One region of the Alkalilimnicola ehrlichii MLHE-1 genome, then DNA from elsewhere that is predicted to be linked to it. Evidence: predicted binding sites of a transcription regulator. Region 1 holds the regulator's gene; the other holds the start of a gene.
The links. Region 1 encodes FNR, which switches genes on or off when oxygen is low (the NO sensors DNR and NnrR bind a similar motif). Its sites were predicted from a motif close to TTGATNTANATCAA; they were not measured.
Positions count from the first base shown of each region.

Region 2: hemN (oxygen-independent coproporphyrinogen III oxidase) is a predicted target of FNR. The motif match lies at 2,430-2,443, and genes of this name have one in related genera.

Region 1 is NC_008340.1:358,847-363,549, forward strand. It holds gene MLG_RS01590 (SAM-dependent methyltransferase) at 1-627, opposite strand, end outside; gene trxA (thioredoxin) at 757-1,620, shown strand; gene fnr (fumarate/nitrate reduction transcriptional regulator Fnr) at 1,745-2,533, shown strand; gene MLG_RS01605 (Hsp20/alpha crystallin family protein) at 2,608-3,060, opposite strand; gene MLG_RS01610 (hypothetical protein) at 3,219-4,055, shown strand; gene MLG_RS01615 (ion transporter) at 4,071-4,703, shown strand, end outside.
Region 2 is NC_008340.1:1,570,214-1,574,916, forward strand. It holds gene MLG_RS07010 (BCCT family transporter) at 1-789, opposite strand, end outside; gene hemN (oxygen-independent coproporphyrinogen III oxidase) at 924-2,315, opposite strand; gene fabB (beta-ketoacyl-ACP synthase I) at 2,532-3,749, opposite strand; gene fabA (bifunctional 3-hydroxydecanoyl-ACP dehydratase/trans-2-decenoyl-ACP isomerase) at 3,804-4,334, opposite strand; gene MLG_RS14800 (DUF4168 domain-containing protein) at 4,471-4,703, opposite strand, start outside.

The DNA of each region.
Region 1 (4,703 bases):
GACCCGCAGTTGCTCGGTGGAGAGTGTGACCCCGGTGACGTTGACCGGGGCATAGCGGGCTAGCGACAGTCCCATGCCGCCCCAGCCGCTGCCGATATCCAGCACCTCTTGGCCCGGTTCCAGGCAAAGCTTGGCGGCGATGTGCCGCTTCTTCTTCTGCTGCGCGGTTTCCAGGCTTTCGTCGCCATTCTGGAAGTAGGCGCAGGAGTACTGCCGGTCCTCGTCCAGAAAGAGGTCGAACAGCTCGTCCGAGAGGTCGTAATGGTGGGCGACATTTCGCCGCGCCCGCCCCAGCGGGTTAAACTGGGCCAGATAGCGCAGTGGGCGTAACAACCGGCGTTGCACTTGGTGCCAGCGGGTTTGCTCCAGCTCCCGCAGGGCCCGGCAGGCGATGGCCAGGAGGTCGCGCAGGGTGCCCTCCTCGAGCTGGATGCGTTGGTCCATCCAGGCCTCACCCAGTTCCAGGTCCGGTCGCACGCCGAGCCGGCGGACGGTCCGCCAGTCGTTGATGCGCAGGGTGACCTTCGGGGGGGCTCCGGGGCCGAATGTACGTTGCCGGCCATCCGGGAGGATGACCTTGAGCCGTCCCTCGGTCACAATGCGGTTCAACAGGTGTGCCAAAAGCATCGCCACCTCCTTCGGCGGCCGGAGGCCTCCGGCCTGGTACCGCCGGCCGGCTGTCGGTTGTCAACTCAATCTGTTATTCAGGATAGATTCATTTCGTCGGTAATGCCGATACACAATCCGGGAGTGCCTGTGACGAACTCACCCTATATTGTTGATATCACCATGGATAACTTCCAGTCGGAGGTGCTGGAAGGGTCCATGCAGCAGCCTGTCCTGGTGGACTTCTGGGCCGAGTGGTGTGAGCCCTGCAAGACGTTGATGCCCCTGCTGGAAAAGTTGGCGGAGGAGTTCCGCGGCGCGTTCCGGCTGGCGCGGGTCAACTGCGACGAGCAGCAGGCCATCGCCGCCCAAGTGGGGGTCCGCAGCCTGCCCACAGTCATCCTGGTATCACAGGGCCAGGTGCTGGATCAGTTCACCGGTGCCCTGCCGGAGGGGGAACTGCGCCGCTTTCTCGAGCAGCATGTAGAACCGCCGCAGGCCGATCCCCTGGAGCAGGCGCGCGAGCACTTGGCCGCCGGCGAGCCGCAGGCCGCCGTGCCCCTGCTGGAGGCGCTGCACGGGCAACGCCCGGACGACCAGGACGTGGCCCTGGAGCTGGCCCACGCGCTGATGCAGGCCGGGGAGCCGGATCGGGCCGAGGCCATCGTCGCGGAACTCCCCGATGAGGCCCGGCACGACCCGCGTTGCAAGGGCATCAAGGCCCGGCGGGCCTTCGCCGAGCAATTGGCTGATCTGCCCGGGCGTGAGGCCCTGGCCGCCCGTGTGGAGCAGGACCCGCGCGACAGCGAGGCCCGCCACGGCCTGGCCCTGCACCAGGTACTGGCCGGCGAGCACGACGCCGCCCTGGAGAACCTGCTCTGGATCGTTCGCCACGACCGGGCTTGGGACAACGACCGCGGTCGGCAGACGTTGTTGGCGGTCTTTGATCTGCTCGGCGCCGACGACCCGCTGGTGCGTCAGTACCGCAGCCGGTTGTTCCAGAGCCTGTATTGACTCCGGTGACGGGGCCCGCGACGTTCTGCCAGGCACCCGGCTTTGTACCGGCCGGCCCAATGGCGGTATTCTGTTGTGCAGATTTCATGCGGGCCGCGCGGCCGGCCGCCAGCGGGGTATCCAGATGGCGCAATGGCAGGGAGAACGGGTAGTGCAATTGGCAGGGTCGAGAGGCGCCTGTAGCGACTGCTCCCTGTTCAACCTTTGCCTCCCCAAGGGGCTGGACAACGAACATGTCCAGCGTCTGGATGTGATCCTTCAGCGCCAGCGCCCGCTGGCCCGGGGGGATGTGCTCTACCGGGAGGGGGACGAGTTTCGCACCGTCTACGCGGTGCGGGCCGGGTCGCTTAAGACCTATACCATCTCCCGCGAGGGTGAGGAGCAGGTCACCGGCTTCCATATGCCTGGGGAGATGCTGGGGCTGGACGCGGTCAGTCTGGGGGCGCACCCCTGCGAGGCCAAGGCCCTGGAGACCTCCAGCATATGTGAACTGCCCTTCCACGAGTTGGAAGAGCTGGCCCGGGCCATTCCGGCGCTCCAGCGTCAGTTGCTGCGCTTGATGAGCAAGGAGATCTTCCAGGACCACGAAATGCTCCATGCACTGGCACGCCGTAACGCCGAGGAGCGCCTGGCCATCCTGCTGCTGAACTTCTCCCATCGTTTTGCCCGTCGCGGGCTCTCCGCTACGCGTTTCCGCTTGCCCATGTCCCGCAGTGACCTGAGCAATTACCTCGGCCTGGCCCCCGAGACCATGAGTCGCCTGTTCAAGCGTTTCCAGGGGCAGGGCTGGCTGCACAGCCGCGGTAAGGAAATCACCCTCAAGGACATGGCCAGTCTGGAGCGCCTGGCCGGGCATTGCCAGGAGCGCCCCTGTGATCGGCCCGATCTGTCCCGCCCCTCAGGTGGCGGGTAGCGGGCGGGCACCCACGTAATGAGGCCGCGGGCGAGAACGCCACGCGGCCCCGGTTTACAGCAGGCAGGCCCCGCTTACTCCGACTTGACTTCAATGCGCTGCGCCGGTGGTGCCACCTTCTTGGGGACGGTGATCTCCAGCACCCCGTTGCGCGAGCGCGCCGCGATGTTGTCCGCGTCCACCGACTCGGGGAGTGCGAACCGGCGGTAGAAGGTGCCGCGGGCCCGCTCGACACGTTTCCACCCCTCTTCGCTCTCGGTGCTCTCGGACTCGCGGGAGCCCTTAATGGAAAGCACCCCCTGATCCATGCTGATCTCGATATCCTCCGGGGCCACCCCGGGCAGATCGGCATGGATGTGGTACGCCTTGTCGTCCTCGGAGATATCCACCGCCGGCAGCCACTGGCCGGCCGACTCGGCATTCTCGCCCTCGCCGGCGGTAATCATCCCGCGTTGTCCGAACATCCGGTCCAGGTCGGTCTGGATCTGGCGCAGGGTGGACCACGGGTCATAGCGCATGATGGCCATATCCATCACCTCCTAAATTCAGGTCATTACCATGGTGTCCCCAGGGCGTCGCCCTCATTCCTGTAGATAGGGTGGCGCGGCCGTTTTTCAAGTGGCGTACTGCCACAGTGTGCGTGGTAAGGTTTGCCCTCTGAGCGACGATGGGGACAGGCGCGGCTATGAGATGGCGAGTCTGGCAGGGTGTGGTGCTGGCGGCCTTGCTGCTGGTGGTGGCGGGGCTTGCCGTGCAGGCGTGGGCGAATCGTGAGGGCCGGCAGGCACTGGACGATGCGCTTGACGGCCTGCCCGCCGAATGGTCCGCGGACTATGAAGAGGCCTCGGTCAACCTCTGGACCCGTCGGCTGCATGTCTTCGGGCTGACGGTGGGGCACGAGGATCAGCCGCCCCTGCGGGTGGATGAGTTGGTGGTGGTGGATCTGGACCGCGCACACAGCCCGCCCCGCCACATGCGCCTGCGGGCGATAGGCCTGCACGGCAAGCCGGCGGAAGGGTGGCCGGTGCCGGCGGCAGCATGGTCGGATGATTCGGCCGAATGGGCCTTCGCCTACCGCTACGACCCGGAGGCCCGGTCACTGCAGGTGGAGGAATTCCGACTGACCGTGCCGGGGCGGGGCTGGGCCGTCGGGCGGCTGCACCTGACTCGCTTCGACCTGGAGGAGACGCTGACCACCCATGCCCTGAGCCTCCCGGAGTTTGAGGTGGCCGGGCTGACCCTGCGGTACCGGGATCAGGGCTTCTTCCGCCGGCTGGCGGATGAGGGCCGGACGGAACCCATGATTCCGTTGGTCCAGGGTTGGGCCGCCCGGTTTGATGAGCCCTTCTTCCTGGAGACCGCCGAGGCGGTGTCACTCTTTTTGCGCGATCCGGTGGCCCTGGAGCTGCAGGCGCAACCCACCGAACCGGTCCCCCTGCTCGACCTGGTGGCGATGGCCATGGTCAGTCCGGAGGCGATCCCGGCCCGGCTCGAGGCGCGGGTGCGCGCGCTGCGGGAGTAATTGCGGGGGTAGGCGATGAGCGAGCGGCAACCGGATTTGGTGGGGCATAAAGTACAGCACCCGGAGGATGAGACCCTGCGTGGTCGCCTGGCCTGGTTTATCGACCGGCCGGGGACGCAGTACTTTATCGTCGGCCTGATCCTGGTCAATGCGATCACCCTCGGGCTGATGACCTCGCCGGAGGTCACCGCCTACCTGCAGCCCTGGTTGGGCTGGGTGAACACCTTTATCATCGCCGCCTTCGTGGTGGAGATCTCCCTGCGAATCATCGCCGATGGGCCCCGGTTCGTGCGCAGCGGTTGGAATCTGTTCGACTTCTCCGTAGTGGCGATCTCTCTGGTGCCGGACTCTGGGGCCTTCTCGGTGCTGCGGGCGCTGCGCATCCTGAAGGTGTTGCGACTGTTCTCGATGGTCCCGCGCCTGCGCAGGATCGTCGAGGCGTTGCTCCGCGCCATCCCGGGGATCGCCTGGATCGCCCTGCTGCTGTTGGTGATCTTCTACGTGTTCGCGGTGATGGGGACGAAGCTCTTTGCCCAGAGCTTCCCGGAGTGGTTCGGCACCCTCGGGGCCAGCATGTACACGCTGTTCCAGGTGATGACCCTGGAGAGCTGGTCCATGGGCATCGCCCGCCCGGTGATCGAGGCCTAC
Region 2 (4,703 bases), 1.2 Mb from region 1:
GAACAATAGCAACAGGCTGCCGAGAAAGAGGTTGGCCCGCGAAATGATCCGGATGCCGTTGTTGAGGCCACTGAGCACGGAGAGGGTGGCAATCGCCATGATAAAGACAATCAGCAGGATCTGATTGTGGACGGAGACCGCCATGAGCCCTACGTGAGCCAGACCGGCGTTGACCTGCATCACGCCCAGACCCAGCGAGGTGGCCACGCCGAGCACGGTGCCGACCACCGCCAGGCTGTCCATGAGATCGCCGGCCGGACCGTTGATCCTATGGCCGATCAGCGGGTAGAGGGCGGCGCGCATCGACAGGGGGAGGTCGTGGCGATAGGAGAAAAAGGCGAGCGCCAGGGCCACGATGATGTAAATGGCCCAGGGGTGCAGGCCCCAGTGAAAGAAGGTCAGCCGTAGCGCCTCGTCGGCGGCGGCCGCCGTCCCGCCCTCGCCGTGGGGGGGCTCCAGGTAGTGCAGCAGCGGTTCGGCAACGCCGTAGAAGAGCAGTCCGATGCCCATGCCTGCCGAAAAGAGCATGGCGAACCAGGACAGGTAGGTGTATTCAGGCCGGGAGTCCGGCGGCCCCAGGCGCAGGCGCCGGAACCGGGGATGCAGTAGCACCGCCAGCACGAAGCCGAGCAGCAGGGCCACCACCGTGGTGTAGACCCAGCCGAAGTGCTGGATCAGCATCTGGTGCAACGATTCGAAGCCCCGGCCCAAGGGCTCGGTCCAGAGCGCGCCCCCCATCACCAGGGCCAGAACCACGGCCGCCGCCGGCAGAAAGACCCGCGGGTTCACCGGCGCCCCCGGCGTTGCGAGCATTGCCCGTGGCGGGTGGCCATTGCGGATCCCCTCTGCCGGATCGGCTGCGTCGCGGGGTCACGCGCACGCTGTGTGAGCCCCCGCGTACCGCCCAGCCCTGCTTCAGGACACTATATGACCTTACTGTAGCGGGTTTTGCCGTTGTCGGCATTCAGGTAGGCGTCGAAGGCCATGGCCACGTGGCGCAGCAGCAAACGCCCTCGGGGGAGGACCTGTAACCGGTCGCTCTCGATTCGGACCAAACCATCCGACTCCATCCCCTGCAGCCGTTCCAGGGCGTCGCGGAAGTAGTCCCGGAAGTGGATCTGGTAACGCTCCTCCATCTCCCGGAAGTCCACCCGGGAGTGGCACATGATCTCAGTGATCACGTCGCGGCGCAGTTGATCGTCGGCGCTGAGCTCCACGCCCCGGAAGACCGGCAACCGGCCTTCATCCAGGCGGGCGTAGTAGGCCTCCATATCACGCAGGTTCTGACTGTAGCTCTCGCCCACCTTGCCAATGGAGGTGACCCCCAGGCCCACCAAGTCGCACTCCGCACGGGTAGAGTAGCCCTGGAAATTGCGGTGCAGCGTCCCGGCGCGCTGGGCCTGGGCGAGCTCGTCCTCCGGCAGGGCGAAGTGGTCCATGCCGATGTAGACATAGCCGGCCTCGGTTAGCCGGCGGATGGTCAGCTCCAGGATGGCCAGCTTTTCGTCGGGCCCCGGGAGCTGCTCCTCGCGGATCTGGCGCTGGACTTTGAACAGGTGGGGTAGATGGGCGTAATTGTAGACCGCCAGGCGCTCGGGGCGCAGTTCCAGGGTCTGATCCAGGGTCCGGGAGTAGGTCTCTACGCTCTGCAGCGGCAGCCCATAAATCAGGTCGAGGTTGGTGGAACGGAATCCGCAGCTACGCGCCTTTGCGATCACCCGGGCGGTGGTCTCGTAGGGCTGGATCCGGTTCACGGCCTTTTGCACCGCGGGATCGAAGTCCTGCACCCCCACGCTCATGCGGTTGAAGCCCAGCTTGGCCAGCAGCTCGATCGTGGTCTCCCGCACGGCCCGCGGGTCGATCTCGATAGAGAACTCCCGTTGCGGCCCCCGCTCGAGGGTGAAATAGCGGGAGAGCATGTCCATTACCCGGATGAGATCCTCGTCACTGAGGTAGGTCGGGGTGCCGCCCCCGAAGTGCAGTTGCTCCACCCGCCGGTCGGCGTCGAACAGCTGGCTCTGCAGGGCAACCTCTTTCTCGAGGTAGTCCAGGTAGGTACCGGCGCGGGAGTAGTTACCGGTGATGATCTTGTTGCACGCACAGTAGAAGCAGACGGTGTCGCAGAAGGGGACGTGCACGTACAGCGAAAGCGGCCGCGGGATGGGATCCTCGTTGCTGAGCGCGGCCACCTCGGCATAGGCCTTGTCGTCGAAGCCCTCGTGGAACTGCGGAGCCGTGGGGTAAGAGGTGTACCGGGGGCCGCTGACGTCATACTTGGCCAGGATGGCCGGGTCGAATTGCAGTGTTTGGTCCATGACAAATCGCACAATGCCGAGATTGGGGATGTGTGGCACGGGCACGTCCGATCCGGTGGCCGGGCCAGTGCTAGTAAATTAGGCTCAAAATAAGCGACCGGTCATGGGCTTGTCTTGATTCAGGTCATGAGACGGCCCGAAAACGAAAGTCGGCAGGTATGCCAGGGGGCATACCTGCCGTCGATCAAGATCCACCACCCCACGGGGTGGCGGCGCTCAGCCGTCGTACCGGCGGAAGACCAACGTGGAGTTGGTGCCGCCGAAGCCGAAGCTGTTGGACATGACCGTGTTCAGCTCAACGCCTTCGCGCGGCTCGGTAACGATCGGCATGCCTTCGGCCTCCGGGTCCATGGTCTCGATGTTGATGGAGGGGGCAATGAAGCCCTCCTCGAGCATCGCCAGCGAGTAGATGGCCTCCTGCACTCCGGCCGCCCCAAGCGAGTGGCCGGTCAGCGACTTGGTGGCACTCACCGGGGGCACCTGCTCGCCGAAGACCTCACGCATGGCCTTGAGTTCGGCCAGGTCCCCCACCGGGGTGCTGGTGCCGTGGGCATTGACGTAATCCACCGGCCCCTCCACCGTCTCCAGGGCTTGGCGCATGCACCGGGCCGCCCCCTCGCCGGAGGGCGCCACCATGTCGTGGCCATCGGAGGTGGCGCCGTAACCGACCAGCTCGGCATAGATCTTTGCGCCGCGTGCCAGGGCGTGGTCCAGCGCCTCAATGACCAGCATGCCGCCGCCGCCGGCGATCACAAAGCCGTCGCGGTCGGCATCGTAGGTTCGCGAGGCCTTCTCCGGCGTCTCGTTGTACTTGGTGGACAGCGCCCCCATGCCGTCGAAGAGCATGCTCAGCGACCAGTGCTCCTCCTCGCCACCGCCGGCAAAGATCAGATCCTGCTTGCCCAGCTGGATCTGCTCCATCGCCGAGCCGATGCAATGGGCACTGGTGGCGCAGGCGGAGGTGATGGAGTAGTTCAGGCCCTTGATCCGGAAAGGCGTGGCCAGGCAGGCGGAGACGGTGCTGCCCATGGTGCGGGTGACCCCATAAGGCCCGATCTTGCGCACGCCCCGGTTTTTCAGGGTTTCTGCCGCCTGCACCACATTGGCGGTGGAGGCTCCGCCGGAGCCGGCAATGAGCCCCACCCGGGGGTTTGATATCTCATCGGCGCTCAGGCCAGCGTCGCGCATGGCCTGCTCCATGGCGATGTAGGAAAAGGCGGCCGCATCACCCATGAACCGCAGGGATTTACGCGGAATGTGATCGGAAAGATCGATGTCCACGGACCCCGCGACCTGGCTGCGCAGGCCCACCTCTTCATATTCGGGTTTATACTTGATGCCCGACCGACCGGCCCGCAGGGCCTCGGTGACCGTCTCCCGGTCGTTGCCGATGCAGGAGACGACTCCCATTCCAGTGACGACTACTCGACGCACGGTAGACTCCTCGAACTGAATCAGTGGTGATTGAAATCGAAAACCGGCGGCGGGTTACCCCTGGCTTCTGCTGAGGTCACCCGGATCCTGGAAAAGCCCCACCTTCAGGTCCTTCGCCGTGTAGATCTGCTCGCCGTCCACGGACACCCAGCCATCGGCGATGCCCATCACCAGCCGACGGTTGATCACCCGTTTAAATGCGATCTCGTAAGTCACCTTTTTATGCTCGGGCAGGATCTGCCCAGAGAACTTAACCTCGCCGCAGCCCAGCGCCCGGCCCTTACCGGAGCCGCCGATCCAGCCCAGGTAGAAGCCCACCAGTTGCCAGAGGGCATCCAGACCCAGGCATCCGGGCATGACGGGATCGCCGGGGAAGTGGCAGCGGAAGAACCAGAGATCCGGGTCGAGGTCCAACTCCGCGATCACTTGCCCCTTATCATACGCCCCGCCTTCCTCACTCATTTGGGTGATGCGATGAAACATCAGCATCTGCGGGGCGGGCAGCTGTGGGTTGCCGGGGCCAAAAAGCCTCCCGTGGCCACTCAACAGCAGTTCATCGAAATTATAGCTTTCTTGCCTCGTCATTCTCCCTACCTGTGGTCATGTGGCGGCTGGGTGCATATCGTACGTCATCGGGCAAGAAAGCCATACTACACGTACAAAAAAACCGTGTCCCCCCCTGAGGGGGGAACACGGCTGGCCGCTCGGCGGCGGGTGGTTATCAGCGGCGTTCCTGGATCATGGCCGCCAGTTCATCCCGCAGCTCCGGGTCGGTGTCGAGCGCGGTGGCGATCTCGGAATACTCCGGTACGCTCAGGCCGCGGTTCTCGATCGCTTCGACCATCTCATCGTTGGCCTGCTGTTGCAGGTCCCGGGCCTGGTCTGGGTCCTCGGTGCCCTCCAGGCGTTGCGTGTAGTCCTCCTGGATCTCCGTAATGTCGATGTAGGCATCGG